3 regions of the Pseudomonas sp. B21-017 genome follow, and region 1 is predicted to be linked to each of the others. Evidence: predicted binding sites of a transcription regulator. Region 1 holds the regulator's gene; each other region holds the start of a gene.
The links. The regulator FliA, encoded in region 1, starts transcription of late flagellar genes. The targets are predictions, from matches to a motif close to CTAAAGTTTNNNNNNNNNNNGCCGNTAA.

Region 1 (9,757 bases):
TCGGTTAAGCCATGTCGCTGCTGCAACTGACCGATACCCAGATCAGCACCTGGGTGGCGACGTTCATGTTGCCGCTGTTTCGCATCGGCTCGTTGCTGATGGTCATGCCGATTTTCGGCACGACGCTGGTGCCCAAACGCGTGCGTTTGTACTTCGCGCTGGCGATCACTGTGGTCATCGCACCGGGTCTGCCGCCCATGCCCGCGGTCAACGCGCTGGACTTGAGTGCGATGCTGCTGATTGCCGAGCAGATCATCATCGGTGCGGTTCTCGGTTTCTCCTTGCAACTGTTCTTCCAGGCGTTCGTGGTCGCCGGGCAAATTGTCGCGATCCAGATGGGCATGGGCTTCGCTTCGATGGTCGACCCTACGAACGGCGTGTCAGTGGCGGTGATCGGGCAGTTTTTCACCATGCTGGTGACGCTGTTGTTTCTGTCGATGAACGGCCACTTGGTGGTGTTCGAAGTCCTCACTGAAAGCTTCACCACGCTGCCGGTCGGTGGCGGGTTGATGGTCAATCATTTCTGGGAACTGGCCGGCAAGCTCGGCTGGGTGCTTGGTGCGGCGCTGTTGCTGGTGCTGCCGGCGATCACCGCGTTGCTGGTGGTCAATATTGCATTTGGCGTGATGACCCGGGCGGCGCCGCAGCTGAACATCTTCTCGATCGGTTTCCCGCTGACCCTGGTACTTGGACTGTTCATCGTCTGGGTCGGCCTGGCGGACATTCTCAATCAGTATCAACCGCTGGCCGCCGAGGCCTTGCAGTTGTTACGCGAACTGGCACAGGCGCGCTGAGTCATGGCTGAGAGCGAAAGCGGTCAGGACAAAACAGAAGACCCCACGGAGAAACGCAAAAAGGACTCCCGTGAGAAGGGTGAGATTGCGCGCTCCAAGGAGCTCAACACCCTGGCGGTCATGCTCGCCGGCGCCGGTGGGCTGCTGATTTTTGGTGGCGCCCTGGCCCAGGATTTGATGGAGCTGATGCGCATGAACTTCTCGCTCTCGCGAGAGGTGATTCTGGATCAGCGCTCCATGGCGACTTATCTGCTGCATTCGGGACAGATCGCCTTGTTCGCGATTCAGCCGGTGATGATCACCTTGCTGCTGGCCGCGCTGATCGGCCCGATTTCCCTGGGGGGCTGGCTGTTTGCGGCTGGCTCCATGGCGCCCAAGTTCAGTCGCATGAATCCCGCCGCAGGGCTGAAACGAATGTTCTCGGTCAAGGCGCTGGTGGAGCTGCTCAAGGCTCTGGCGAAGTTTTTCATCGTGTTGTTCGTGGCGTTGGCCGTCTTGTCGTCGGACATCGACGATCTGCTGCGCATCGCTCATGAGCCGTTGGACATGGCGATCATTCACAGTCTGCAAGTGGTCGGCTGGAGCACCTTGTGGATGGCTTGCGGGCTGATCATCATCGCGGCGGTCGACGTGCCGGTGCAGCTCTGGGAAAGCCACAATAAGCTGCTGATGACCAAGCAGGAAGTGCGTGACGAGCACAAGGATCAGGAGGGGCGGCCGGAGGTCAAACAGCGCATTCGCCAGTTGCAGCGCGAGATGTCGCAGCGGCGAATGATGGCCGCGATCCCCGACGCCGACGTGGTCATCACCAACCCGACCCACTACGCCGTGGCGCTCAAGTACGATCCGGAGAAGGGTGGTGCGCCGATGCTGATCGCCAAGGGTAGCGACTTCCTGGCCTTGAAGATCCGCGAAATCGCCGTGGCCAACCAAGTGCAGTTACTCGAATCGCCCGCCCTGGCGCGTTCGATTTACTACTCCACGGAACTGGATCAGGAAATTCCAGGCGGGCTGTATCTGGCGGTGGCTCAGGTATTGGCGTACGTCTATCAGATCCGCCAGTACCGCGCGGGCAAGGGTAAACGTCCGGATCCGTTGAAGGATGATTTGCCGATTCCGCCGGATCTGCGGCGCGATTCCTGATTGGGTCTACGGTTCTGAAATCAAAAAGATCGCCGCCTTCGACAGCGCCTACGGGCGCTGATGCCGCCTATTGGCTTTTTCATTGCCGGGCTCTTTCGCAATACTGTTTTCCTGTTTCTTCCTGTCGTCCTGTTGCTTGGGCGCAACCAGATCGAAGCCTTTGGCATCGTTGAATGACTTGACCGCTTTCTTGGGCATGATCGCTGCTCCGGCGCTTGGTATTACCAACGCTGATGATCACCATCCAATACCCATAAGGCCGTTTTGGCTACTATCAAAACTTACGGCTGTGCAGGTCTTTGGACGAATGGTGGGGCAGTGAACTTGAGCGATGTCATGTCCCGCCTCTGATCCACCTTGTTCGTGGCAGCTGTCGAGCTTGCGAGGCTGCGTTCGAGGACGCAGTCCTCGCAAAGGATTTGCGACTGCTGCGCAGCCGAACGCAGCCTCGCGCAGCTCGGCAGCTGCTACCCCGGGCTCAACAAATCTATCTATTTCCCTCCTTGGCAAAAGTTGGAAGGCTTCTTGCAATAGCCGCCCTGCGCCTGCTTCAGGCGTCAAAAGTTTGCTTTAAAGGAACGGGGAAAACCGGTGGATCGCTCTCAGTTAATCAACAGTGCCCGCACAAACGTCGCCGACCTCAGTCGGGGCAATCTGGGCGTGCCGCTGTTGCTGCTGGTCATGCTGGCCATGATGATGTTGCCGGTGCCGCCGTTCCTGCTGGACGTGTTTTTCACCTTCAACATTGCCTTGTCCATCGTCGTGTTGCTGGTCTGCGTGTACGCCTTGCGGCCGCTGGATTTTGCGGTGTTCCCGACCATTCTGCTGGTGGCGACATTGCTGCGACTGGCGCTGAACGTGGCCTCCACGCGGGTGGTGATGCTCCACGGTCAGGACGGCCATGCCGCCGCCGGTAAGGTGATCCAGGCCTTCGGTGAAGTGGTGATCGGCGGTAACTACGTGGTCGGTATCGTGGTCTTCGCGATTTTGATGATCATCAACTTCGTCGTGGTAACCAAGGGCGCCGGGCGGATTTCCGAGGTGAGCGCGCGTTTCACCCTCGACGCGATGCCCGGTAAACAGATGGCGATCGACGCCGACTTGAACGCCGGCCTGATCGATCAGAACCAGGCGAAACTGCGCCGGATGGAAGTCGCCCAGGAGGCCGAGTTCTACGGTTCCATGGACGGTGCCAGCAAATTCGTGCGCGGTGATGCCATCGCCGGTCTGCTGATTCTATTCATCAACCTGATCGGCGGCATGGCGGTGGGTATCTTCCAGCACGGCATGAGCTTTGGTGATGCCGGCAAGGTTTATGCGCTGTTGACCATCGGTGACGGTTTGGTGGCGCAATTGCCATCACTGCTGTTGTCGACCGCCGCCGCGATCATGGTGACCCGTGCTTCCGGCTCGGAAGACATGGGTAAACAAATCAATCGTCAGATGTTCGCCTCGCCGAAAGCCTTGGCGGTGGCCGCAGGCTTGATGGCGGTGATGGGCCTGGTGCCCGGCATGCCACACGTCTCCTTTCTGTCCATGGCAGCCCTGGCGGCCGGTGGCGCTTACCTGTTCTGGAAGAAGCAGAACGCGGTCAAGGTTCAGGCCCTGCAAGAGGTCAAGCGTCAGCAGGAGTTGCTGCCGTCACCGGCCCGGGCTCAGGAAACCAAGGAGCTTGGCTGGGATGACGTGACGCCGATCGACATGATTGGCCTGGAAGTGGGCTACCGCCTGATTCCGCTGGTGGATCGCAACCAGGGTGGGCAGTTGCTGGCGCGGATCAAGGGGGTGCGTAAAAAGCTCTCCCAGGACCTGGGCTTCCTGATGCCGACTGTGCATATCCGTGACAACCTCGACCTGGCGCCTAGCGCCTATCGCCTGACCCTGATGGGCGTGATCCTGGCTGAAGCGGAGATTTACCCGGAGCGCGAACTGGCGATCAACCCGGGTCAGGTCTACGGCACGCTCAATGGCATCACCGCCAAAGATCCGGCTTTTGGCCTGGAAGCGGTGTGGATCGAAATCAACCAGCGTGCCCAGGCGCAATCCCTCGGTTACACCGTGGTCGATGCCAGTACGGTGGTGGCGACCCACTTGAACCAGATTCTGTACAAGCACTCCAGCGAGCTGATCGGCCACGAAGAAGTCCAGCAACTCATGCAATTGCTGGCCAAAAGCTCACCGAAGCTGGCCGAAGAGCTGGTGCCGGGGGTGGTTTCGCTGTCGCAACTGCTCAAAGTCTTGCAGGCGTTGCTGGCCGAACAGGTGCCGGTGCGGGACATCCGCAGCATCGCCGAAGCCATCGCGAACAACGCCGCCAAGAGTCAAGATACCGCCGCTTTGGTGGCCGCAGTGCGCGTCGGCGTATCCCGTGCAATCGTGCAAAGCATTGTAGGCACTGAGTCGGAGCTGCCTGTGATCACCTTGGAACCAAGGTTGGAACAAATATTGCTCAATAGTCTTCAGAAGGCAGGACAAGGCTCGGAAGAGGGTGTTCTGCTGGAGCCAAGCATGGCGGAAAAACTGCAACGCTCGTTGATCGATGCGGCGCAGCGTCAGGAAATGCAAGGTCAGCCGGTGATTCTGCTGGTGGCCGGTCCGGTTCGCGCGATGCTCTCGCGATTCGGTCGGCTGGCAGTGCCGGGTTTGCACGTGTTGGCTTACCAGGAAATTCCTGACAACAAGCAAGTGACCATCGTTGCGACAGTAGGGCCCAACGGCTGAGGTAGTGGTTTATGCAAGTTAAGCGTTTTTTCGCCGCCGATATGCGTCAGGCCATGAAACTGGTTCGTGATGAGCTGGGCGCTGATGCCGCCATCATTGGCAATCGCCGGATCGCCGGCGGTGTCGAGCTGACGGCTGCCCTGGATTACAAATTGTCGGCGCTGGCCCCGCGTGTTCCGAACATGGAACTCGAGGATGAGCTGCGCAAGACCCAGTCGCGGATCGTCACCGCCCAGGCCGAACTGAGCCTGCGCGGCGATGGCGAGAGCGACAAGACCACCAATCGCCAGTTGTTCGCCGGCCTGCCGTTGACCGCCGCCGAACCGCTGATCGAACCGGCGCTCGCCGAACCTCGGCGTCCGGCCCCCGCGCCTGCTGCGGCGACCGGTGTCGATCCGCGCGCATTCGATTCGATGCGTTTCGAGCTCAACAGCCTGCGTGAACTGATGGAAGTGCAGCTTGGCTCGCTGGCCTGGAATCAGCTGCAAGGCAGCCGTCCGGCCCAGGCCAACCTCTGGCGTCGCCTGCAACGTATCGGCCTGTCCGGCCCGTTGTCGCGCGATCTGCTGGCACTGATTACCGACATTGAAGAGCCTCGTCAGGCCTGGCGCATGTTGCTCGCGCACCTGGCGCGGATGATCGCCACCCCGGAAGTCGAGCCACTGGAAGAGGGCGGTGTGATTGCCATGGTCGGTCCGGCCGGCATGGGCAAGACCACCACACTGGCCAAGCTCGCGGCCCGTTACGTGCTCAAGTACGGCGCGCAGAACATCGCGCTGGTGAGCATGGACAGCTATCGCATTGGTGCCCAGGAACAGCTCAAGACGCTGGGCCGGATCCTTAACGTGTCGGTGACCCACGTCGATCCGGGTCAATCCCTGGTGCAGGCGCTGGAGCCCTTGCTGCGCAAACGCGTGGTGCTGATCGATACCGCCGGCCTTCAGGCCAGCGATCCGGCACTGCGCATGCAGCTCGAAAGCCTGGCCGGGCGCGGCATCAAATCAAAAAATTATCTGGTCCTGGCAACCACCAGCCAGAAACAGGTTCTAACTGCCGCTTATCACAGTTACAAACGCTGCGGCCTCGCCGGCTGCATCCTGACTAAACTGGATGAAACGGCAAGTCTGGGCGAGGTGTTGAGCCTGGCGATCAGTCATGAGTTGCCGGTGGCTTACCTGACCGATGGTCCACGGATTCCGGATGATTTGCATCTGCCACGTCGTCATCAGTTGGTCAGCCGCGCCGTTAGCGTACAAATGCAGGAAGAACCCAGCGAAGAAGCCATGGCTGACATGTTCGCTGATATTTACCACAGCCCGACCAAGCAGGTTGGCTGAGGTGTTAATGAACATTTTTTGTACCTACATCGATGGTCTGCCATGCATTGTTCCGATGGTGAACGCGCAGCCAGTAATGTGGCCTCCGTCTAAGTAAGACAAGGTAAAGAAATAACATGGGCAGCATGCATCCCGTACAGGTGATCGCGGTGACCGGCGGCAAAGGTGGCGTCGGGAAGACTAACGTGTCAGTGAACTTGTCCCTGGCTCTAGCTGAGCTCGGCCGGCGCGTCATGCTGCTGGATGCCGATCTGGGGCTGGCGAACGTCGACGTTCTGTTGGGACTGACACCCAAACGCACGCTGGCCGACGTGATCGAAGGCCGCTGTGAGCTGCGCGACGTGCTGTTGCAAGGGCCTGGCGGTATCCGCATCGTCCCGGCCGCCTCCGGCACCCAGAGCATGGTTCATCTGAGCCCGGCCCAGCATGCCGGCCTGATCCAGGCGTTCAGTGATATCGGCGACAACCTCGACGTATTGGTGATCGACACCGCTGCGGGCATTGGTGACTCGGTAGTCAGCTTCGTGCGCGCCGCGCAGGAAGTCTTGCTGGTGGTGTGCGACGAACCGACCTCGATCACCGACGCCTACGCGCTGATCAAACTGCTTAACCGCGACTACGGCATGAACCGCTTCCGCGTCCTGGCCAACATGGCGCAGAGCCCGCAGGAAGGCCGCAACCTGTTCGCCAAGTTGACCAAGGTCACGGATCGCTTCCTCGACGTCGCCTTACAATACGTCGGCGCAGTGCCTTACGACGAAAGCGTACGCAAGGCCGTGCAGAAGCAACGCGCGGTGTATGAAGCCTTTCCGCGTTCCAAGTGCGCCCTGGCGTTCAAGGCCATTGCGCAGAAAGTCGATACCTGGCCACTGCCGGCCAACCCTCGTGGACATCTGGAGTTTTTCGTCGAGCGCCTCGTGCAACAAACTGCAGGACCCGTGCTATGACAGCCAGCGGTTACAACCTCTACAAGCAGTCGGCACGTGACGCGCAGTACGAGCTGATCGAGCGTTACGCGCCACTGGTCAAACGCATTGCCTACCACTTGCTGGCGCGTCTGCCGGCCAGTGTCCAGGTCGAAGACCTGATCCAGGCCGGGATGATCGGCCTGCTTGAAGTATCAACCAAATACGACGCCAGCAAAGGCGCGAGTTTCGAGACGTACGCGGGCATTCGAATCCGCGGCGCGATGCTCGATGAAGTGCGCAAGGGGGACTGGGCGCCACGTTCGGTCCACCGCAATACCCGCATGGTCAGCGACGCGATTCGCTCGATTGAAGCTAAAACCGGCCGTGACGCTAAAGATCACGAAGTTGCGGCCGAACTCCAATTGAGTCTCGACGATTATTACGGGATTTTGAACGACACCCTGGGCAGCCGGTTATTCAGTTTCGACGATCTGTTGCAGGACGGCGAACACGAAGGGCTGCATGAGGATGGCGCGAGTGCTCATCTCGAGCCGTCACGCGATCTGGAAGATGAACGCTTCCAGGCGGCGCTGGCGGACGCGATTGCCAATTTGCCGGAGCGTGAGCGACTGGTGTTGGCGCTGTACTACGACGAAGAGTTGAATCTCAAGGAAATCGGTGAGGTCCTGGGGGTCAGCGAGTCGCGGGTCAGCCAGTTACACAGCCAGTGCGCGGCCCGTTTGCGGGGGCGTTTGGGGGAGTGGCGAGCGCGCTGAAGGCAGTGTGGGGACACTGCGAATGGAGCTGGTGTGGTGTTGAACCGTACCGGTCTCGATCTGTTGTGCTCCAGACAGTCATTGAGTGCTTTGCCGGATTGATTGAAATGGCGCGTCCAGGTGCTGGGCGCGTTTAAGACTGCTTGGAGGTCGAATTGGACAAGAACATGAAAATCCTCATCGTTGATGACTTCTCAACGATGCGGCGGATCATAAAAAACCTGTTGCGTGACCTTGGGTTCACCAACACCGCCGAAGCCGATGACGGGCTGACCGGGTTGCCGATGCTGCAAAGCGGTAACTTCGATTTTCTGGTTACCGACTGGAACATGCCCGGTATGACCGGCATCGACCTGCTTCGTGCGGTGCGCGCCGATGAAAGGCTCAAGCACCTGCCGGTGCTGATGGTGACCGCCGAAGCCAAGCGCGAGCAAATCATCGAAGCGGCCCAGGCCGGTGTTAACGGCTATGTGGTCAAACCCTTCACAGCCCAGGCGTTGAAAGAAAAAATCGAGAAGATTTTCGAACGCATCGGCTGATGTACTGCGCACGGGGGAGCTATGGAGCATAACGAATCTTCACAGGGCGATTTTGAGTCGACCCTGAAAAAACACGCGGTCGAACTGGTCGACAGCCTTGAAAAAGGCAAGTTTGGCGACGCTGTGCAACTGATCCATGAGCTCAACCAGACCCGTGACCGCGGCCTGTATCAGGAAGTGGGCAAGCTCACCCGCGAGCTGCATAGCGCGATCGTCAATTTCCAGATTGACCCGCACATGCCGCAAGCTGAGGAAGTGTCTCAGATCACGGATGCCACCGAGCGCCTGTCCTATGTGGTCAAGCTGACCGAGGCCGCGGCCAACCGCACCATGGACCTGGTGGAAAACGCCACGCCGCTGATCAACAGCCTGAGCGATGAAGCCCAGGCGCTGAGCACGGATTGGGGGCGGTTCATGCGTCGAGAAGTCGGGGCTGAAGAGTTCCGCGAACTGGCCCGGCGGGTCGATGGTTTCCTGACACGCAGCAGTGAAGACAACCGCGTCGTGTCGAGCAACCTCAACGACATTCTGCTGGCCCAGGATTACCAGGACCTCACCGGTCAGGTGATCAAGCGTGTGACCCAATTGGTCACCGAAGTTGAAAGCAATCTGCTCAAGCTCGTGCTCATGGCCAGTCACGTAGACCGCTTTGCGGGTATCGAACACGACCGTGAGGCGATGCTTGCTGAAAAAGATCCACAAAAACATCTCTCTCAGGGTGAAGGTCCGCAGATTCATGCCGATAAAAGAGAAGACGTTGTGTCCGGTCAGGACGATGTGGACGATTTGTTATCCAGTCTTGGATTTTAGTTTTCTGGGTTTTTAGACCTGTAGGAGCACCCCCTTAATGAGCTTCGGCGCCGATGAAGAGATCCTTCAGGATTTCCTGGTTGAGGCCGGCGAGATTCTAGAGCAACTGTCCGAGCAGCTGGTCGAGCTGGAAAGCCGACCTGATGATGCGGACTTGCTCAATGCAATTTTTCGCGGTTTTCACACTGTAAAAGGGGGCGCCGGCTTCCTCCAGCTCAACGAGCTGGTGGAGTGCTGTCACATCGCCGAGAACGTGTTCGACATCCTGCGCAAGGGGGAGCGTCGCGTCGACTCGGAACTGATGGACGTGGTTCTCGAAGCGCTGGACGCGGTGAACAGCATGTTCAGCGAAGTCCGCGAACGCAGCCCGATCACGGCTGCCACGCCTGAATTACTCGCGGCGCTGGCCCGTTTGGCCGAGCCGCAAATGGAAGCCGCACCGGCACCGGTCGCTGAAGTGGTTGAAGCTCCAGTCGCCGAAAGCGAATCGGGCGACATTACCGATAACGAATTCGAACAACTGCTGGACTCGCTGAACGCCGTCAAGGCCCAGGCCGAGGCGCCCGTAGCGGCTGCGCAGCCTGTTTCGCAGCCTGCCGCCGATGCAGCCGCCAGTGACGAAATCACCGATGCCGAGTTCGAGTCGTTGCTCGATCAATTGCACGGCAAAGGCCAGTTCGCCGCCGATGCAGTAGCCGCTGCGCCTGCTGCTCCGGCTGCTCCGAAAGC
Region 2 (9,757 bases), 1.3 Mb from region 1:
TTCTCCGGCGTGCGCCAGCTGTCGGTGCGGGCCTTGTGCTTGTCGCCCCAGTACAGGAAAAACGCCAGCACGCTGACGATGCCATAGGCGGCCAGGGGAATCACCGACACCCCGCGCAGCCACAGCGACACCGAGCCAAACAACGGCACTGCGCACAGCAAAACGAACACCAGCAATTTCAACCGCAGGTTTTGAATCGCTCCCCCGGACTTGCGTCCGGGGTTGTTGCGTGCGGTGGCGTCGCTCATGGCTTGGCCGCGGTCCAGTCGACCCAACCGAACTGCCAGGTCGCCAGGATCACCAGGCCGAACACGATGCGGTACCAGGCGAACGCCGCGTAGCTGTGGCTGGCGATGAACTTGAGCAGGCCCCGGACGGCGATCATTGCAAAGATAAACGCGGTGACAAAGCCGATGGCGAACACCGGGAAATCAGCCGGAACAAACAGGTGGCGGTATTTGTAGCCCGAGTAAACCGCTGCGCCGACCATGGTTGGCATGGCAAGGAAGAACGAGAATTCGGTGGCCGTCTTGCGCGACAACCCGAACAGCAAACCGCCGATGATCGTCGAACCGGAACGCGAGGTCCCCGGGATCATCGCCAGGCACTGGGCAAAACCGACTTTCAGGGCCTCTTTCCAGGTGATGTCATCGACGCTTTCGGCATGCACGACATGCTGCCGGCGTTCAGCCCACAACATGATAATCCCGCCCACGACCAATGCGCTGGCCACAGTGATCGGGTTGAACAGGTACTTGTGGATCAGGTCGGCGAAAATCACCCCCAATACCACGGCCGGCATGAAGGCGATCAACAGGTTCGCGGTAAAGCGTCGAGCGCTGGGCTGCGTCGGTAAACCGATGATCACGTCGAGGATCTTGCGACGGAACTCCCAGACCACCGCCAGGATCGCGCCGAGCTGAATGATGATGTTGAAGGCCATCGCTCGTTCGCCGCCGAAATTGAGCAGGTCCGCCACAATGATCTGGTGCCCGGTACTGGAAATGGGCAAGAACTCGGTCAGCCCTTCTACAACGCCTAAAATCAATGCCTGAAAGGCTGTCCAAAGATCCATCATTCCCCCAAGAAGCCATGCCCCCAGGCATGCCCCGTTAATAATTTGTAGAGCGTTATTCGCGATCAGCGTGCGCTGAAACCCCGCGCGCACAAGATCCACACAAAACCGTAAAAATTCCGTGAAAAATCGACTTGGACTCAGGTTTTTCCGCGCGGGGCCGAAATCCTATCAGACAAGCCTCATTTACGCTGCCGCGTAATAGGACCTGAGTAGGATAGGCCCGATCGGCAACGTGTGGTTGGATGCTGGCGATCGTTTATGACAAGAACAAGAAAACGGAGTAACAGCGTTATGAACAGCTTGCGCAGTGTGTCGATCAGCCGACGCTTGTGGCTTATCTTGATCGTGGCCGTGGTGATGCTGTTGACGTTGGGCGTGTTGATGCTCAAGCAGATCCACGACGACCTCTATCAGGCCAAGGCCCAGAAGACCCAGCATGTGGTGCAGACCGCCAGTGGCATCCTGACCTACTACCACGGCCTGGAAACCGCCGGCACCCTCACCCGCGCCGCCGCGCAACAGCAGGCACTGACCGCCGTGCGGGGTTTGCGCTACGACCAGAATGACTATTTCTGGATCAACGACCTGACGCCAGTCATGGTCATGCACCCGACCAATCCAAAACTCGAAGGCCAGAATCTCTCGACGATCCGCGACCCGGACGGTTTTGCACTGTTCAACGAAATGGCTGCCATCGCCAAGTCCAAGGGCGCCGGCATGGTCAACTATCGCTGGCCGAAACCGGGCGCCAGTGCGCCGGTGGAAAAAACCTCCTACGTCAAACTGTTCGAGCCCTGGGGTTGGGTGATCGGCTCGGGCGTGTACATCGACGACATGCAAGCCGAGTTTAATGCGCAAGTCTGGAAGGCGTCTTTCGTCGGCCTGGTGATTGCCCTGATCATGGCGCTGCTGGTGATCATGATTGCCCGCAGCATCGTGCGCCCGTTGCAGGAAACCGTGAATGCCATGGCCAATATCGCCAGCGGTGAAAGCGACCTGACCCGCAGCCTCGATACCCACGGCCAGGACGAAGTCACGCAACTGGCCCGACACTTCAACGCCTTTACCGCCAAGCTGCGCCTGGTGATCAATCAGTTGCAAGTGTCCGCCGGCGCGCTGGGCCAGTCTTCCAGCGAACTGGGCAACGACGCCGCACAAGCCCAGCAACGCAGCCAGCAGCAGTCCCAGCAAATGGAACTGGTGGCGACCGCGATCAACGAAGTGACCTACGGCGTGCAGGATGTGGCGAAAAACGCCGAGCACGCGGCCAGTGAAATGCGCGATGCCGAATCTCAGGCACAGCAGGGACAGATCAATATCGATGGCAGCCTGCAGCAGATCGACAAGCTGTCTTCGACCATCGATCAAGCGGTGGAAGTGATTCGTACGCTGGCCGACGAAAGCACGCAAATCGGCAGTGTCCTGGAAGTGATTCGCTCTATCGCCGAGCAAACCAACCTGCTGGCCCTCAACGCTGCCATCGAAGCCGCCCGGGCCGGTGAGCAAGGTCGAGGGTTCGCGGTGGTCGCCGATGAAGTGCGCCTGCTCGCCCAGCGTACCCAGAAGTCGACGGCAGAAATCCAGTCGATGATCGAACGCCTGCAAAGCCATTCCGAAGCGGCGGTCAAGGTCATTGGCGACAGCAGCCGCGCCTCGCAACTGACCATCGAGCAGGCCGGCCTGGCCGGTGCCAGCCTGAATGCCATCGGCCAGGCCTTGCGCAACCTCAACGGCTTGAATGCCTCGATTGCCAGTGCAACCTTGCAGCAGGCGCATGTGGTGGAAGACATCAATCAGAACGTCACCCAGGCCGCCGGGTTGTCCCACAGCACGGCATTGGCGGCCGAGCAGTCGAGCGTGGCCAGTGTTCATCTCAAGGAATTGAGCGAACAGTTGAACGGGTTGCTCAAGCAGTTTCGCGTCTGATCACTTGTAGCAGCTGGCGCAGCCTGCGTTCGGCTGCGCAGCAGTCGTGAAATCAGGCGACGCCGGTTCCAGATAGACCGTGTGCGCAGAATTTATGACGGCTTCGTCCGAATGCGGCCCACACCGAACGCAGCCTCGCAGGCTCGGCAGCTGCTACACCGGACTGCGCAAGCCGGTTCTACTTGGCAGCGCCTGCCGCTACAATCCTCCCCCCTTTCGTCTTCCCCAAGGATCCTCCATGTCCGGGCTTGAACTGTTTGCCGCCGCCCTCGGTGTGATTGCCGTCTGGCTGACGGTCAAACAGAACCCCTGGTGCTGGCCGGTCGGTCTGGTCATGGTGCTGCTGTACAGCTGGATCTTTTTCGAGGTGAAGCTGTATTCGGACATGCTGCTGCAAGTGATCTACGCCGCGTTGCAGCTTTACGGCTGGTGGCAGTGGACTCGCGCGGGCGTGACGCATGACGGGCGGCACGTCAGCCTGCTCGATGGCCAATCCGTCGCGCTCGGGCTGGCCGTGGGCGCGGTCGGCAGCCTGCTGCTGGGCGCTGCGATGGCTCACTGGACCGACGCCGCCCAACCCTGGCTCGACGCCGCCTTGACCGGTTTCAGCCTGGTAGCACAGTTATGGATGGCACAAAAACGCCTGCAATGCTGGCCGCTGTGGGTCGCGCTGGACGTCATCTTCGTCGGCCTGTTCATCTACAAAGAGCTGTACCTGACCGCCGCCCTCTATGGGGTTTTCGCCCTGCTGGCGGTGCAAGGCTGGCGGACGTGGCGCGCCGACCCGGCGTTGCGCACATGAAAGTCCTGGTGCTCACGGGCCCCGAATCGAGCGGCAAGAGCTGGCTCGCCACCGAGCTGCAACAGCAATTCGGCGGCGTTCTGGTGGGCGAATACGTGCGTTGGTTCATTGAACAGGAGGCACGGGACACCTGCCTCGCGGATATCCCCGAGATCGCCCGCGGCCAGTTGCAGTGGGAAGATGATGCCCGCGCCCTTGCGCCACCGTTGCTGATTCTCGACACGCACTTGCTGAGCAACATGCTTTGGAGCCAGACCCTGTTCAGCGATTGCCCGGCCTGGCTCGAACAAGCGCTGCTGGCCCGGCATTACGACTTGCACTTGCTGTTGTCGCCTGAACTCGTCGACTGGACCGACGATGGCCAGCGCTGTCAGCCGCAGCTGGATCAACGCCGGGCTTTTTTCAACGCGACTCAAGCGTGGCTGGAGCGGCATCGGCAATCTGTTCAAGTGATCCAGGGTGACTGGGCAGAACGCCGAGCCCAAGCGTTGCAGGCCGTCACTCTGCTGCTAGGTTGCTGAATTCGGCTGTAGCAGCTGCTACAGCCCCCCCCAGCCCCCCAGCATTTGTTGCGATAATTTTTCAAATGCGTCCGTTTGTGAAACATACCTTTGCACTCGAACAGCCCGTTTCAGCGCTATTCATCATTGCGTCATGATCTGTGTTAAAGCGCTGATACATCACCACGCAAGCTATGGATCCAGAGCGTTGCGCCTACTTTTCCCCGTTATAGCCCCCGCTTTTGTCTCAGGCCTGAAACAGCTCAATCAAGGATCCATTTAGCCTGATCGATAACCCCTTGAATCAAAACAACAATCACAAAGCGGCACGACTTTCGCTCTCTCCTTCACAACGCTGATTAGGGCCAGCGCACAACAGAAGGAATCGCAGTCGTGGGGACTTTTCGTAAAGGCTTTACGCGCTTGATGCTGCTCGGATGTGCCGCCGTCTCGGTACTCAGTCTTGATGTTCAGGCTGAAGGCAATGGCGTGATCGTACTCACTCGTGATGTACAGCCCCACACCGTCGGCAGGCCGCCGTTCCAAAAAGACCCCTACCCGACCACTGTCAACGCCAACCCTTCGGATCGTGTCACCTCGACACTCAACAGCACCGAACTGAGCGATGGTGAGTTCGCCAGCGTGGCCAGCGGTTCGTCCATCAGCAACAGCATCAACCAGAACGGCAACATACCCGGCAGCCTCAATGTCGTGACCAATCCCAATGGCATGCCCGGCATGAGTGCCGGTCACGGCGGCGGTAGCGGTGGCGCGATTTCGGGAACGATCAACCATGCCATGAGCTCCGGCCTCGCGCCGTTGGGCAGATTGGCGGGAGGTCAATGACATGAGCCGCTCCCTGATCCTTCTCGCCCTGGTCATCGGTGCCAGTGTGAGCCCAGGCGCCATGGCCGACTCCAGCGTTCCGGTGGTCAACACCGCCAACATCCTGGATTCCGGCGCCCGGTACAACGGCAACTTCAACGTCAACCAGGCCTCCGGCGATCAACAGCAACAGGCCAATACCCGCGCCATCGCCATCGGCACCACTGATGCCTCGGCGACCACCCGCGTCATCCAGAAACTCGACACGCCCGCCAACCCGTCGATGAACGCGACGGCCACCATCGGCGGCAACTCTTTCAGTCAAGGCAACGGTGCACTGGGTGTCAACCAGGGCGCCGGGGCCAACAACCAGATGGCCAACGCAATGCACATCAGCATCAGTGCTGCGCCGCAAAGCGTCGACGATAGCGCCCTTTCTCAACAGAACGTGGCGTTGTTACCAAGCTCAGGGGCAACTGACGCTTCAAAAGGCAGTCGCCAGGTCGTGACAAGCGACCAGGCCTTCACCGGCAGCCGAGGAGTGATTCAGGTGAACCAGAGTGCCGGGGTGGGGAACCGAATGGCTAACACCCTGAGCATACGGGTCGCTGACTGACCCGAACGCAGTGCGATTAGAAAGTAACCAACACTTAACCAACTAATAAGCACGGAGAATCACCATGAAACCCACAATGGCTCTCAAGCCTCTCGTGTTCGCCCTGGCAGCCGTCATGGCGATGGCTGCACAAGCCAACGATAACGACCATGGTCACGGCCACCATCATCACGGCCCCAAAGGTCCCACCTGGGAACAGCAACTGTCAATCGACTCAGCCGCCAGCGCCTATGTAGGGGATACACAGGACAGCAGCGGCAACTCGGTACTCAACCAAGGCACCAACAACACCGCCGAGGCTGACAATTCGCTCAACGGTTCCAACGGCAACATGGGCGCCAACGTCGCGGGTGGCGATGGCAACCAACAAGACAACGCCGCCGCGCTGGCTACCGCTGATGAAAGTTTCATCTTCGGTTCTGCCGAGGCAACCTCCACCGCGTATCAGTACAACACCAATAACTACGTCAAAAACCGCTCTACTCAAAATAACGCCACGCTCAACAATGCTGGCAACAACGGCTCCGGCAACATTGGCATCAACGTGACTGCCGGCAACTTCAACCAACAGAAAAACAACCTGGCGATTGCCGTGTCTGGCGGCCGGGTAGCAACAGCCTCGGCTGACGCTTACCAATCCACCACCGGCCTGGATGTCGACAACAAGGCTGACCGGACCCACGTCACCACCACCCTCACCGATACCACCACGTCCTCGGGCACCTTCAAGGCCAAAGGCACCGGGACGATCGACGACAGTGGCTGGGGTCACAGAGGCGATGACAAGTTCAAATTCAGCGCCGTGGGCACCTTCGATCTGGCTGGCGTCACCACCCATCAAGTGCTGACTCCAGACGGCTGGAAAAACCCGGTTGTGAACAACGCCTCCATGACCAACTCGATGAACAGCTTCTCCGGCAACGGCGGTGCCAACGTGTCGGCGGGTGTGGGCAACCAACAAAGCAACTCTCTGTCCATTGCTGCCGGCTGCAGAGCCTGCATGTAATCGCGATCGAAATGAAAGCCCCGGCAACGGGGCTTTCTTTCCATGGCTCCTCGAGGGCGTATCGATCATGCGTACGACAGCCTTTTTCGCCCTGCTGTGCCTGTGCGGCCTGACTCAGGCGGCACAGATGCCAGTCGCCGCCTTGCCTGGCGGCATGCTGGTTTACAAGCAGGTGCAAAGCGTGCGTGAGCGCAAGTTCAGCGACATCGTCGAACAAAAAACCGACTTCAGCTGCGGCGCTGCCGCACTGGCCACGGTGCTACGCCAGGCTTACTGGCTCGATGTCGATGAGGAACACATCATCAAAGGCATGCTGATCAATGCTGATCAGAACCTTGTCCGTACTCAAGGTTTCTCCATGCTGGACATGAAGCGCTACATCGAAGCAATCGGCATGCGCGCGCGTGGCTACCGGATACCGCCCGAGAAACTCGAAGCGGTGACCATTCCGGTGGTGGTGCTGATGGAAATTCGCGGCTACAAGCATTTCGTGGTGATGCAGCGGGCGGACAAGAACTGGGTCTATATCGGCGACCCGGTGCTTGGGCACAAACGCTATTCCCATGATGACTTTGTCAAGGGCTGGAACGGCATTGTCTTCGCTATCGTGGGTCCCGGTTACGATAAAACCAATGCACTGCGTAGCCCTCCGGAACCGCTGACGGCCAAGAACAAGCTGGACACATTCAACCCGGTCAAAGATGCCGAACTGATGGACTTTGGCTTCATTCAGAGCGACTTCTTCTAATCGCCCACTGATGATAGAGAGGGCCGGATGCCCCGGGAGCAGCAGATGAAAACCTCATACTGGCTGGCCGCCGCTTGCCTTGCAGCAAGCGCATCGGGCTATGCCAATGCAGGATTCAAACCCATCGAACTCAAGGACCATGAGCTCGCCGAGCTACGCGGTCGTTATGTCATGCCAGGGCGGATCATCAGCTTTGGCATCATCATGAGCAGCACCTGGCGCAATGCCAGCGGAGACCTGATCGGGGTGGCGACTGCCATGCAGATCCAGGCCTCTACCGTAAAGCCGCAACTTTACGTGTCGACCATTAAAGAAACTGGTAATGGCAGTACGCCGCCATCGGGCACCGGAAATGTGATCGGTGGCGCAGGACTGACCACTACCCAGGGAGTCACCCAAACTGTTCGCGCCGCTGGTGACGGCAATACCGCCTACAACAATGTCGCCATCAACGTCAAAGAGGCCAACCAGGCGCCGGCGCCGAGTCCCGTCCAAGGGCAGGTGCTGACAAGCGGGCAAACCATTACCGACAGCAATGCCGCCGGTAGCGTCGCGGTGTCGAACACCGGTGGTGGCGTGCAAATGGCCATCCAGGCCAACAACAACCAAGGCACAGCCATGCAACAGGCGGCTCAGGGGGGGCTGGTGCAGAACACCCGGCTTCTGGGCAACAGCAACAGGGTCAATAACCTGACGCAACTTAATGTAGTGCTTAACAACAACGGCCGAAATGCCGGAGCAGTCAACTGCAATCTGAATCAACTCAAGGCACTACGCAGCCTGGGATATTGAACTACGCTGATGTTCGATCATCGGGCTTCATGGGGGACGGCTTATCATGTATCGGTCAGTACCACTGCGCGCGATCGTTTGTCTGAGTACTTTGTTCCCGTCGGCGCTGCTGCAAGCAGCGTCCGATGCGGACGTGGAAGCTTTGAAGCAACAACTCATGGAGCTCAAGCAACGATACGAAGTACAACAAAAGGCCTTGGCAGTACTCGAACAACGAGTCCGCCAAGTGGAGGATCAACCGGCGGCGGCACCGCCTAAACGCCTGGCCAAGTCGCCAGCCGACATGAAAGGCAATCCGCAAGTGGCCACAAGGACGGGAGCGGCCGCGGCTTCAGGAGGCGCCGCAGGCAGCGGCAGTTCCTATGGACAATCACTGGCCGATGACTCTCAACCGGCACAGAGTGTTTCCAACCTGTATGACGAGGCCAGCGGATTCTTCGGCGGCGGCAAGTTCAGCCTCGAAACCGGGCTGACCTATTCGCGTTACGACACCCGCCAGCTGATCCTCAACGGCTTCCTCGCACTGGACTCGATCTTTCTGGGCAACATCAACCTGGACCGGATCAAGGCCGACACCTGGACGCTGGACCTTACCGGGCGCTACAACTTCGACAATCGCTGGCAATTCGACCTGAACGTACCAGTGGTGTACCGCGAATCGACGTATCAGTCCGGTGGCGCCAACAACGGTGCCGCGGGGGTGACCAGCGAAGAAACCGTCACACGCGATCCGACACTGGGCGATGTCAACTTCGGGATCGCCTACAAATTCATGGACGAATCGGTCAACACCCCGGATGCCGTGTTCACCTTCCGGGTCAAGGCGCCGACCGGCAAGGACCCGTTCGGCATCAAACTGCGCCAGAGCGACGCCAATACCAACCTGTTCGTGCCTGACACCCTGCCAACCGGCAACGGCGTCTGGTCGATCAGCCCCGGTATCTCGCTGGTCAAGACCTACGATCCAGCGGTTCTGTTCGGTAGCCTGTCCTACACCCACAACTTCGAAGGTTCCTTCGACGACATCAGTGCCACCGTCAATCAGAAAGTCCCGGGCAAGGTGCGGATCGGCGACAGCTTCCAGATTGGCGCGGGCATCGCGTTCGCGCTGAACGAAAAAATGAGTATGTCGTTCTCGGTGTCTGACCTGGTGCAACGCAAAAGCAAGCTCAAGCAGGATGGCGGGGATTGGGAGTCTGTGGTGTCCAGTGACGCCAACGCCGGTTACTTCAACGTCGGCATGACCATCGCGGCCTCCGACAACCTGACGATCGTTCCCAACTTGTCCATCGGTATGACCGACGATGCGCCGGACTTTTCCTTCAGCCTGAAATTCCCGTACTACTTCTAAACCGCACCCCGCAATAGAAAAGGCCCACTACGATAGTTGTCGTAGCGGGCCTTTTTTGTTGCACCGCCCTAGCGGATCTGGTGCTTGTGCAGCAATCGGTAAAAAGTCGGCCG
Region 3 (9,757 bases), 1.3 Mb from region 1:
AATGTATTTGGGCTTGTTGAAGATGGCGAGGGCTGACCGGAAACCAGCGCCGCTCGCGAAACCGCTCGATGCCGCGTCCCAGCCACCAGTTCAGCAGCGACCCCAGCACGTTGCCCAGCGTTGCCACTGCCAACAGCGACCAGAGCCAATACCGGTCGCTGAGCAACAACCCCACCAGCACCGCTTCGGACTGCAAGGGCAGCAGGCTCGCGGCGCCGAACGCCGCGAGAAACAACCCGATGTAGGCACCGAACATCAATGGGCGGGGTAGTCCGCCACCACCACGTCAGTGCCATCCTTTTGCAGGCCGATCACCTGATAGGCATCGCTCATGCCGTCCATTTCCATCCCGGGCGAGCCCATCGGCATACCGGGGGCAGCAACTCCCAACAGATCGTCACGTTTGCTCAAGGCCAGCACTTGGTCGGCCGGCACATGGCCTTCGACGAACTTGCCGTTGATCAAGGCGGTGTGGCACGACGCCAGGCGAGGCGGTACGCCGTGTTGTTGCTTGAACTGGCTCATATCGGCTTCGACGTGGTCTTCGACCTTGAAGCCGTTGGCTTCCAGATGGCTGACCCATTTTTTGCAGCAGCCGCAATTGGCGTCGCGGTGCACTTCGATCGGGATCAGGTCGGCGGCCTGGGCCAGGGAGGAGATGAAGAGGGCGCTCAGGGCGGCCAGACGCAGGTGGGTTCGCATGGGAGTCTCGTCTCGGGTTACGGCCAAAAAGGTGCATTTTGACTCTTTTATCCGACTGGGCATTGCGCGAGTGTTTCTAAGTTATACAAGGTCGGCTGGCCAGATCATCGCAGGATTCAGCTGTCAGCTGAATGAGCGCGCAATGACAAAGTTGTCAGGTTCGCCCCCTAAGCGTTGAAAACCGGCGCTCAGGGGGGCGACAGTCAACGCACCTTGAACCGCCCCATGATCGCGCTCACCCGGTTGTTGGCCTCCAGCAATTGCCGGGTGTTGAGTTCGCTGGCCTGACCGCTTTGCACCAGTTCGTCGACCATGTGGCGGATCTGCACCATGCTGCGGTTGATCTCTTCGGTCACGGCGCTTTGCTGCTCGGCGGCCGTGGCGATCTGGGTGCTCAGGCTATTAATGTGGCTGACCGAGCCGGCCATTTCATCCAGGCCGGAGTTGACCCGGGCCGTGGCATCGGCGGCTGACTGGCAGCTGGCCTGGGTGTTTTCCATGGCGCTGACCGAAGAACTCACGCCTTGGGTCAGGCGAGACAGCATTTCGTTGATTTCCGAAGTGCTGGCCTGTGTGCGGGCGGCGAGGGCACGGACTTCATCGGCAACCACCGCGAACCCGCGACCTTGCTCACCGGCCCGGGCGGCTTCGATGGCCGCGTTGAGCGCGAGCAAGTTGGTCTGCCCGGCAATGGCGCCAATCACCCCGAGAATCTCGGTGATGCGCTGGGCGTCCTGTTGCATGCTTTCGACTTTATGGGTGGCACTCGCCACTTCGCCGATCAGCGCCACCACACTGCTGGACGCTTCGCCGACCACCACGCGGGAGCGATCGGCGTGTTCGTTGGCGCGCTGGGTGAAGGCGGCAGTCTCGGCAGCGTTTTGCGCGACGCTGTCGGCGGTCGAACTCATTTCGGTGATGGCGGTGACGGTCTGATCGGTTTCCGAGGCGTGACGCACCAGAATCTTGCTGGTATGCGCGGAGGTGCGTTGCAGGTTCTCCAGGCTCGACGCCATTGCGCCGGTGGCCTGAGTGACTTCGCCGATCATGTTCTGCAAGTAGGCAATGAAGGCGTTGACCGAATGGCCGATGGCGCCCAGTTCGTCTTCGGCGCGGATGGTGATGCGTCGGGTCAGGTCGGCATCCCCCGTGGACAAGGCATCGATGTTGGCTTTCAAGGCTTTCATACGCTGGATCAGTTGGCGGATGGCGTACACCTGCAGCAATACCAGCAGGATCACCATCGGAATCTGCAACAGGCTCAAGGTGCTCAGCACATCGTCACGCTGGGCGGTGATCAGCCGGGTCGGCAGGGCGGTGGCGAGGAGCCACGGCGTGCCTTCGATCGGACGCATGAAGAAGGTGCTGGCTTCGCCGTTGTCATCGAACTCGACCCGTTGCAGGGGTTGGTCACGCTGCGCCAGACCAGCCTTGACCTGAGCGGCAAACGGCGAGTTGGCAGCCAGCTCGCTAATGTTTTTCAACACGATCGGCCCGCTGATTCGCGAGCTGTTGCTGATGATCTTGCCGTCGCCCTCGACAATCAGCATCTCGGCGCCCAGGTCTTTTTCCTTGCGCGCCACCAGGTCGTTGAAGAAACCCAGGGTCACGTCGATGGTCGAGACACCGTACGCCGCGCCGTTTTTCTGAATGGCCATGGCGCAGTTGGTGCGCGGTTCGGCGCTGGCATCATCTTTATAAGCGGCGGCCCAGGCACATTGGCCGCGCGGGGTCTGCATGCCGCCCTTGTACCAGGTCTGGTCGTAATAGTTGGGTGCCGCGTCGCTGTTCCAGAACGTGTTGACCGCCAGTTTGCCCGAGGCATCGCGGTGCCAGAAGGTGCTGAACTTGTTGCGCCCGGCTTCGCGCTGACCAGGCAACGGCCAGATCCCGCCACCAAAGACCTTCAGTTCACCGTACTGATCGACCAGGCCTGGCAGAACCGTGTCGATGGCGGCGCTGTCGAGCAGGGGAATGGTCTGGGTGATGCTGCGCTGCTGGGCTTGCACCTTGTTCAGTTCACCCTGGATCTGCTCGGCCACTTCGGCGATGCGATTGAGGGCAACTTGTTCTTCGGTGTGACGCAGCTTCGGCGCGACCAACTGGCTGATGCCAGCCACGGTCAGCACGGATAGCAGCAGGATGAACAGGACCAGAAACAGCGTGTAGCGAGCCTGAATGGTACGGAATGCGGGCATGGGACCGGTCCTTGTGCAGCGTTTTTATTATTGGGTAGGGGTTCGAAAATCGGCGGCGTCGAAGGGCTATCGGCGCGCGAAGGCTGAGCTTTAGGTACGGTCGTGCAAGATTTGACTGGGGTGACGGGGGGTGGGCGGGAAGTGTCGATCTCGGTCCCCATTGGCAAGGGCGTGAAGGCCAGGGCCTGACGTGGTCGGTTGTGTTGGCCCGCTCGAACTGTCGAGCGGGCCAGGCAACGGCTACCGGTCGAGCAACTTCATGACCTCTTCCGGATAGCGCAAGCCAGCGGTGGCATTGGCCGGGAATATCGCTTCAAGGGCCTGCAACTCTTCGCGGCTCAGTTTCACCTCCAGCGCGGCCACATTTTCCTCCAGGTATTTACGTTGTTTGGTGCCCGGAATCGGGATCAGGTAATCCCCTTGAGCCAAGACCCAGGCTAAGGCCAATTGGCCGGCTGTCACGCCTTTGTCGGTGGCCAGTGTTTGTACCTGCTGCACCAGCAACAGGTTTTTGGCAAAGTTTTCCCCTTGGAAACGTGGGCTGAAGCGACGGTAGTCGTCTGCGGCGAAGTCATCCGGGCTTTTCAGTGCCCCGGTCAAAAAGCCCCGGCCCAACGGGCTATAAGGTACAAAGGCCACGCCCAGGCGCTGGCATGCGGCCAGGCAACCGTTCTCTTCCTGATCGCGGCTCCACAGCGAATATTCACTTTGCAGGGCGCTGATCGGATGAACCTTGTGCGCTCGCTCCAGTGTATCGACTGAGGCCTCACTCAATCCCAGGTAACGCACCTTACCGGCCCTCACCAGTTCGGCCATGGCGCCGACGGTTTCCTCGATGGCCACCTGCGGATCGATGCGGTGCTGGTAATACAAATCCAGGGTTTCCACGCCCAGGCGCTTGAGGGTGCCGTCGATCGCTTCGCGAATGTATTCCGGGCGACCGTTGACGCCACGCGCGCCGGGGTTGGACGGGTCACGGACAATGCCGAACTTGCTGGCCAGGAACACTTGGTCGCGCTTGCCGACAATCGCCTTGCCGATTAGCTCTTCGTTGGTATGTGGGCCGTACATGTCTGCCGTGTCGAGCAGGTTGATCCCCAACTCCAGCGCGCGATGCAGCGTTGCCGTGGCTTCGCGGGTGTCCACGCCGGTGGTGTAGAAATCGGTCATGCCCATGCAGCCTAGACCGATGGCTGACACCTGTGGTCCGTTCTTGCCCAGTTGACGTGTTTGCATGAAATGAACTCCCTGTGGATGTAGGCGCTTAGTGTCGATCTCGACAGAACGAAGATAAACCGGCTAAAAGTGCTATCACTGTTCGTAATTTCTAAATAATCATCGAGTCCTGACCATGGATCGTTTAAACGCCATGCGTGTATTCACGCGAATCGTCGAACTGGGCGGCTTCGCCAAGGCGGCGGACAGCCTGCAATTACCGCGTGCCTCCGTGACCATTCTGATCAAGCAACTTGAGGCCCACCTGGGCGTGCAACTGCTGCAACGCACCACCCGGCAAATCAGCCTGACGCTCGATGGCGCAGCCTATTACCCGCGTTGCGTGCGGTTGCTGGCGGATCTGGAGGAAACCGAAGCCGTGTTTTCCGCTGCTCGCCACAACCCCAAAGGCCTGTTGCGAGTGGATATGCCGGCGGGAGTGGGGCGTTTGATGGTGATCCCGGCATTGCCGCAATTCACTGCACGCTATCCCTTGATCGAGCTGGAAATCGGTTTGAATGACCGGACTGTGGATCTGATCCGCGAAGGTGTCGATTGCGTGTTGCGGGGCGGCTCGGCCCTGGACGAATCACTGGTGGCGCGACCGCTGGCCACACTGGATCAGGTCACGTGTGCGAGTCCCGAATACTTGCAACGTTGCGGGACTCCGCGGTGTCTGGAGGATCTGAAGGGGCATCAGATGGTGGAGTACTTTTCCAATAGCACGGGCAAACGCTACGGACTGGAGTTTGTCGTCGATGGGCAGTTGCGGTTGATCGACCTGCCCAAGCACGTCGCGGTCAACAGCTCCGATGGCTATCTGGCGGCGTGTGAGGCGGGATATGGCTTGGTCCAGGCTCCGTATTATCACGTTGCCCGTCAATTGAAGGAGGGACGTTTGATCGAGGTCCTGAGGGATGTGCCGCCACCGGGTATGCCGCTGACGGCGCTCTATCCTCCTCACCGCCAGTTATCCCGGCGGGTTAGGGTATTTGTCGACTGGCTGGTGGAACTTTGCGCTCAGCCGGGTAATGACTTTTACAGGAAACCCTCACGCGGCTGAGCGGGCTCCAATGGGTGCATCGGCGCAGCGCTGGCTTCTCGTGGCGCTCGCGTTCTGCTGCAAATCGTCATGCAACTGTTGCATGTATACGCAGCCCAGATCGAGGGATCGAACCTGCACGCCCCGATGAAACAGGGCGAACCAGCCATTGTCACCTGACGTAGGCATCAAGCCGGTAAAGGCGAAGCCCAGCGCCGAAAAACTGCACAAGTCCCGGGCGAAGTGCCGGGACAGTTCGAGCCGTGCCGAGATCACCCAGTGCCCGGGCAGTTGCCGGAGTTGCTCAAGTAAATCATTGTTCAAATGCTGAATGATAATGTCGACCCGATGCTGATGTTGTTCAATTTGCAAGGACGTGGCGAGGCGCGGAGTGTCCTGGTGGGTTCCGAATACCGAGCACAGGTGCTGCATAAGCGCCCGGCAGCTTTCGGGCCATTGGATATCGGGGAGTGGTCGTGTGTGTCCTTCGATCATGTGGCAACACATCACCATGGTTTCCGGAAGTGGTTCGCCAAATGGCGAGGGGACGTAATCGGGAAGCAGTCCAGTGTTGTGGAAACCGAGTTTTTTTGCGATGCGTTGCGTGTAGGGATGGTGGGTCACTTGCATGATCGAGGCGCTTTTAAGCCCCAGAGAACCTGCCTGTCTCAGCAGTTCGCGGCCCAGACGAGTGGCGATGTCCTGCCCCTGCGCGGCGGGATGTACCACGGTGAGGGCCAGTTCCGCGGTATTCGAAGGTGTGTCGCGTCGCAACGCGGCATGACCGAGGACGGCTGTGTCATCCACAGCCAGCATTGATTGCCAGTGACCCTCGGCATTGTGCTGATTGATCATGTTCGGCAGGTAAACATCCGGCTGAGCGTAATGATCGCCGTAGACTTCTTGAAACAATCGACTCACTGCGTTTGCATCGGAAGGGCGGTAGGCGCGAATTATCAACGGGGTCATCACACGAACTCCTGCAAGGGAACGTCATACACTCGCAAATCCAGCACCCGCAGTTGTTTGCCCGAGCGAGGGTGGAGTTTCAGGTCTGTGGTTGCGCAAGGCAGTACTCGAAACTCCAGCAGACCCTCGCGGCTCAGGTCGTCGATGGCGGGGTAGTGGGCGAGCAGCGCTTCACGCAATTCGCGGAGCACCGGTTCGACGGCTTGTAACTGAGGTTCGGGCACCCACTTCACGCTCAGCAGATCCTTGGGGCCGGTCTGCTCGATCAGCAATTGCCATTGTTCGCTGTGCGCTACACGCTGGACGATCTCGTGTATTTCTTCAGTGAACAGCGACAACACACCGACTCGTACTCGTTGACTGTGGGCACTGCGCCCTTTGAGCGCGAATTTACGCCTCGGGGTTGCGGCCGGCTCACGCCAACAGGCACGGTCGCCCACTGGGTAGCGCAGCAGCGGCATAAGCCGGCGTGTCAGGTTGGTCAGTACCAACAACCCGGTGCGATCGCACTCTTCAATCACTTCACCGGTGTGTTCGTCGACGATTTCCAGCAGGGTTTGTTGATCGAACACCCGATGCTCGCCCAATGCGCAGTCGCGATCGCTGGCGCCTATCAGCCCGGCGTCTACGCTGGCGTAGCCGATCGAGGCGATACGGGCATTGGGGAACATTTCCCCAAGGATTGCCAACTGCGGAGCAAACAGGCTTTCGCCGGCATATAACAGCGTCTCAACCCCGTACAACACACGCCGATGCTGCGCCAGGTAGGCGCAGAATTGCAGCAGTTGTGCCGGTACGCCGGCCAGAACGTTGATCCGATGCCGCTCTATGGCATCCGCCAATACGTCCGGCTCGACGTTTCCGGTAAACGGAAATTCGCAGATGGATCGCTCGACATAGGCCAGGGAGTCGTGGACGAACAGAAAGCTGGCGTAGAGATCCCCTGAAAAAAACAGGTTGGCAACCCGGTCGCCATTGTTCAGTTGAGCTGAGAGGCTGGCGCCGAACGTGCTGACCAAGGCTTGCCATTCCTCGTAGGAGTAAACCGCAAGTTTGCCTTGGCTGGTCGAGCCTCCGGTTTTTAATACCAGTGCATCATCGACATCTCCGGTCAGGACTGACCAATGACTCAAGTCGTTGCTACCGGACCAATAGTCGGCCACATGGGTTAATGGCAGATCTTTTAAAGTAAGCCCGTTCTCGGGCAAGTGTTCCAGATGTTTATGGTAGAAGTTGGAGTGTTGTCTTATATAAGGTACAAGTTGTTCAAGCGAATAAGTTGGCTTCACGGGATTCTCTTTTATAGTGGGCGTCTTGCGTCGACTTCTCTTATTTTCGTTGATCGATAACTAAGGGGGTTTTGCCACTGTGTTTGTTTCGGGTGAATGCTTGTTCAACGCATGTTGTCACCTCCACAATTAAAAGTTCAGCGCGCACCGCATTCGCCAAGGCTTCGTGGGTCAGCAGTTTTTCGTGTACCCACTCGGCGTCTGCATCCGCGAGAACGTACATGCGTTCGACCCCGTTGGCGGTGTGGTCCAGGACCACTTGAATGGGGGATCCCACACTGAGTTCCAGCGCCGCGGGCGAAATGAACTCCGTGCCAATGCGCACCAGTTTGTCGTGCCGCTGCAGCAGTTCGAATCGCGGCGTCTCCAGTCCGCAAGGGCAGGTTCCGGGTATCCAGCGGCCGGTGTCGCCGATGTCATATCGGCGCACGTGCTGACCCTGCCGGGCGCGTGACGTAAACAGCAGGCGGCCGATCTCATTGGCCTGTACCGGCGCATCCTGTTCGAGCTGGACGATTTCCAGATGCTGGATTTCGCTCATCAAGTGGAATACGCCGTCCGCCGTTGCCCGGCAGGCATGCCCCAGGGGGCCTGCATCGACGGAGCCATACATGGCGGAGCGAATCGTCGACACCCCACAGCTTTCCATCAGGCGCCGACTGGCTTCTCCCGGATGTTCGCCGCCAAGGAATACTTTGCCGATACCGGCATAAGCGCGAAGTCGGGCCTGCTCTTTGAGAAACAGCCGATGCAACGTGCTGGGCATGCCGATCAGCACGGTGACACGCTGCTCCACGATCAGTCGGGCGATTTCGCTGAAGTCATCGTCCTGGGGAGCCCCCATGGGCAAATGCACAACCCCCATCCGTTCAAGAATGTTGGAACAACTGAAAAAACCACCATAAAGGTTGCCGCCGTAGAACAGGTTCATCACCCGGTCCAGTGACGGATCGAGCCCGACGCAGAACATGCCGTCGGCCGAGGCGCGCATTTGTCGATGAAAGTCTTGATAGCTGAAGCCAGCCAGCGCCGGGGTCCCGCTGCTACCGCCGGAGCGGAAGTACAGCTGTGCTGCGGACCCGATCGGCTGGGCCATAAAAGTGTCCTTGTCCATGATCGGGTCACGGGATGTGTCGGGGGCGGGCGGAACTGGGTCGAGCGTTGCACGACCTGTTAAGACATGCTGGGGCAAACTCACCGAGAGGCGGCGACTCAGACGCGACAGCGCGTAGACGCCATCGTGGGGCTCGCCGGTGTATCCGTCATGGATCGATTCGCAAGGTGCAATGCGACTGACGCCGGCATTGACCAATGTTCGAACGAGCTCAGGCGTTTTTGCCGAGGGGGACATCAACGCGCAGCTTTGCAGGAAGTTGCGCCAGGGCTGCAGCGTCTCGGCGAGCAGATACTGAGGAACCGGTTTGAGCACAATCGTACGAAACAGCGGTGACGGCGCGAGCTTTTGATGGTGCTCCCAGATGACGCGCCATCCGAGGCCAGTCCACACTTGGCCGGTCTGATTGGCAAAGCACTGATCGAGCCGTGCCATGGCGGTGCGGGTGGTGATTTCCGATGCTTCCTGATCTGTCGGCGTTAATGCCGGCCAGTGTGGGGCGCGACGGTTGAAGGCTTCGGCCAGTCGATCTCCGAGGTTCTGCAAGACGGCCGGATCGTTGCTGTCCACCAGCACCCATTGAGGACTGGAACACGCTTGTTGATCCAGTCGACAGACTTCATCCGCCAGAGCATCGAGCGCCGAAGGCGACGCCGCATCAGGTGACAGGTAGGCGAAGCTGATTTTGTGTCCCCAATCGATCCAGCGACAGCCGGACGGGATTTGCTGGCGGATCGATTTAAGCGCCACTTCTGCGCCCCAGGCGGATACCCCATCGGCCTTGGCGCAGAGTTGAGCGATATAGGAGGTGTCCACCGGCAGAACCGCTACGAATTCGGCCAGTCTGCCACTGGTGTCGCAACGCAAAAGGGCGGCGAGCAATTGTGCGGTCAAACCCTGATCGCTGGAGCTGGGGCGCAGCCAGTTGATGTTGCCGGCCAATAGACTTTCGAGGATCGCGCAGAACGCCAGCATCGGCGCATTGCCCGGGGTGATATGCACCACCAGCCCCAATGGATGCCAGCTTTCGAAGCTTGGCTGGCGGTAGTCGATACGCCGCAGTGAACGCGGTTGCGGGCCCAATTCCCGTTCAAGCTTGGTGCTCAGGTTGCTGCGCTGGCAGAAGTCGATAAGCCCCTGACATTGGTCGTCGTCCAGGGGCAGATCCAGGCTGCGAGCTTGCAACTGCGTGGCAAAGCAAGCGGCGGACTCGATCACGATATCGCTG

Region 2: LOY28_RS15760 (methyl-accepting chemotaxis protein) is a predicted target of FliA. The motif match lies at 1,215-1,242, and genes of this name have one in related genera.
Region 3: LOY28_RS15995 (methyl-accepting chemotaxis protein) is a predicted target of FliA. The motif match lies at 2,967-2,994, and genes of this name have one in related genera.

The regions. Positions count from the first base shown of each region.
Region 1 is NZ_CP087194.1:4,815,200-4,824,956, reverse strand. It holds gene fliQ (flagellar biosynthesis protein FliQ) at 1-8, shown strand, start outside; gene fliR (flagellar biosynthetic protein FliR) at 12-794, shown strand; gene flhB (flagellar biosynthesis protein FlhB) at 798-1,937, shown strand; gene LOY28_RS21715 (hypothetical protein) at 1,986-2,135, opposite strand; gene flhA (flagellar biosynthesis protein FlhA) at 2,529-4,658, shown strand; gene flhF (flagellar biosynthesis protein FlhF) at 4,670-5,995, shown strand; gene fleN (flagellar synthesis regulator FleN) at 6,112-6,942, shown strand; gene fliA (RNA polymerase sigma factor FliA) at 6,939-7,679, shown strand; gene LOY28_RS21690 (chemotaxis response regulator CheY) at 7,847-8,218, shown strand; gene LOY28_RS21685 (protein phosphatase CheZ) at 8,240-9,028, shown strand; gene LOY28_RS21680 (chemotaxis protein CheA) at 9,066-9,757, shown strand, end outside.
Region 2 is NZ_CP087194.1:3,494,999-3,504,755, forward strand. It holds gene LOY28_RS15750 (DUF1294 domain-containing protein) at 1-248, opposite strand, end outside; gene LOY28_RS15755 (undecaprenyl-diphosphate phosphatase) at 245-1,075, opposite strand; gene LOY28_RS15760 (methyl-accepting chemotaxis protein) at 1,370-3,004, shown strand; gene pnuC (nicotinamide riboside transporter PnuC) at 3,243-3,806, shown strand; gene LOY28_RS15770 (AAA family ATPase) at 3,803-4,327, shown strand; gene LOY28_RS15775 (hypothetical protein) at 4,700-5,152, shown strand; gene LOY28_RS15780 (adhesin) at 5,154-5,747, shown strand; gene LOY28_RS15785 (heme utilization protein) at 5,812-6,753, shown strand; gene LOY28_RS15790 (C39 family peptidase) at 6,821-7,501, shown strand; gene LOY28_RS15795 (hypothetical protein) at 7,547-8,293, shown strand; gene LOY28_RS15800 (hypothetical protein) at 8,340-9,644, shown strand; gene LOY28_RS15805 (sigma-54 dependent transcriptional regulator) at 9,713-9,757, opposite strand, start outside.
Region 3 is NZ_CP087194.1:3,541,300-3,551,056, reverse strand. It holds gene LOY28_RS16005 (YqaA family protein) at 1-256, opposite strand, end outside; gene LOY28_RS16000 (DUF411 domain-containing protein) at 256-702, opposite strand; gene LOY28_RS15995 (methyl-accepting chemotaxis protein) at 906-2,900, opposite strand; gene LOY28_RS15990 (aldo/keto reductase) at 3,141-4,136, opposite strand; gene LOY28_RS15985 (LysR family transcriptional regulator) at 4,252-5,178, shown strand; gene LOY28_RS15980 (GNAT family N-acetyltransferase) at 5,167-6,126, opposite strand; gene LOY28_RS15975 (phenylacetate--CoA ligase family protein) at 6,126-7,415, opposite strand; gene LOY28_RS15970 (aldehyde dehydrogenase family protein) at 7,456-9,757, opposite strand, start outside.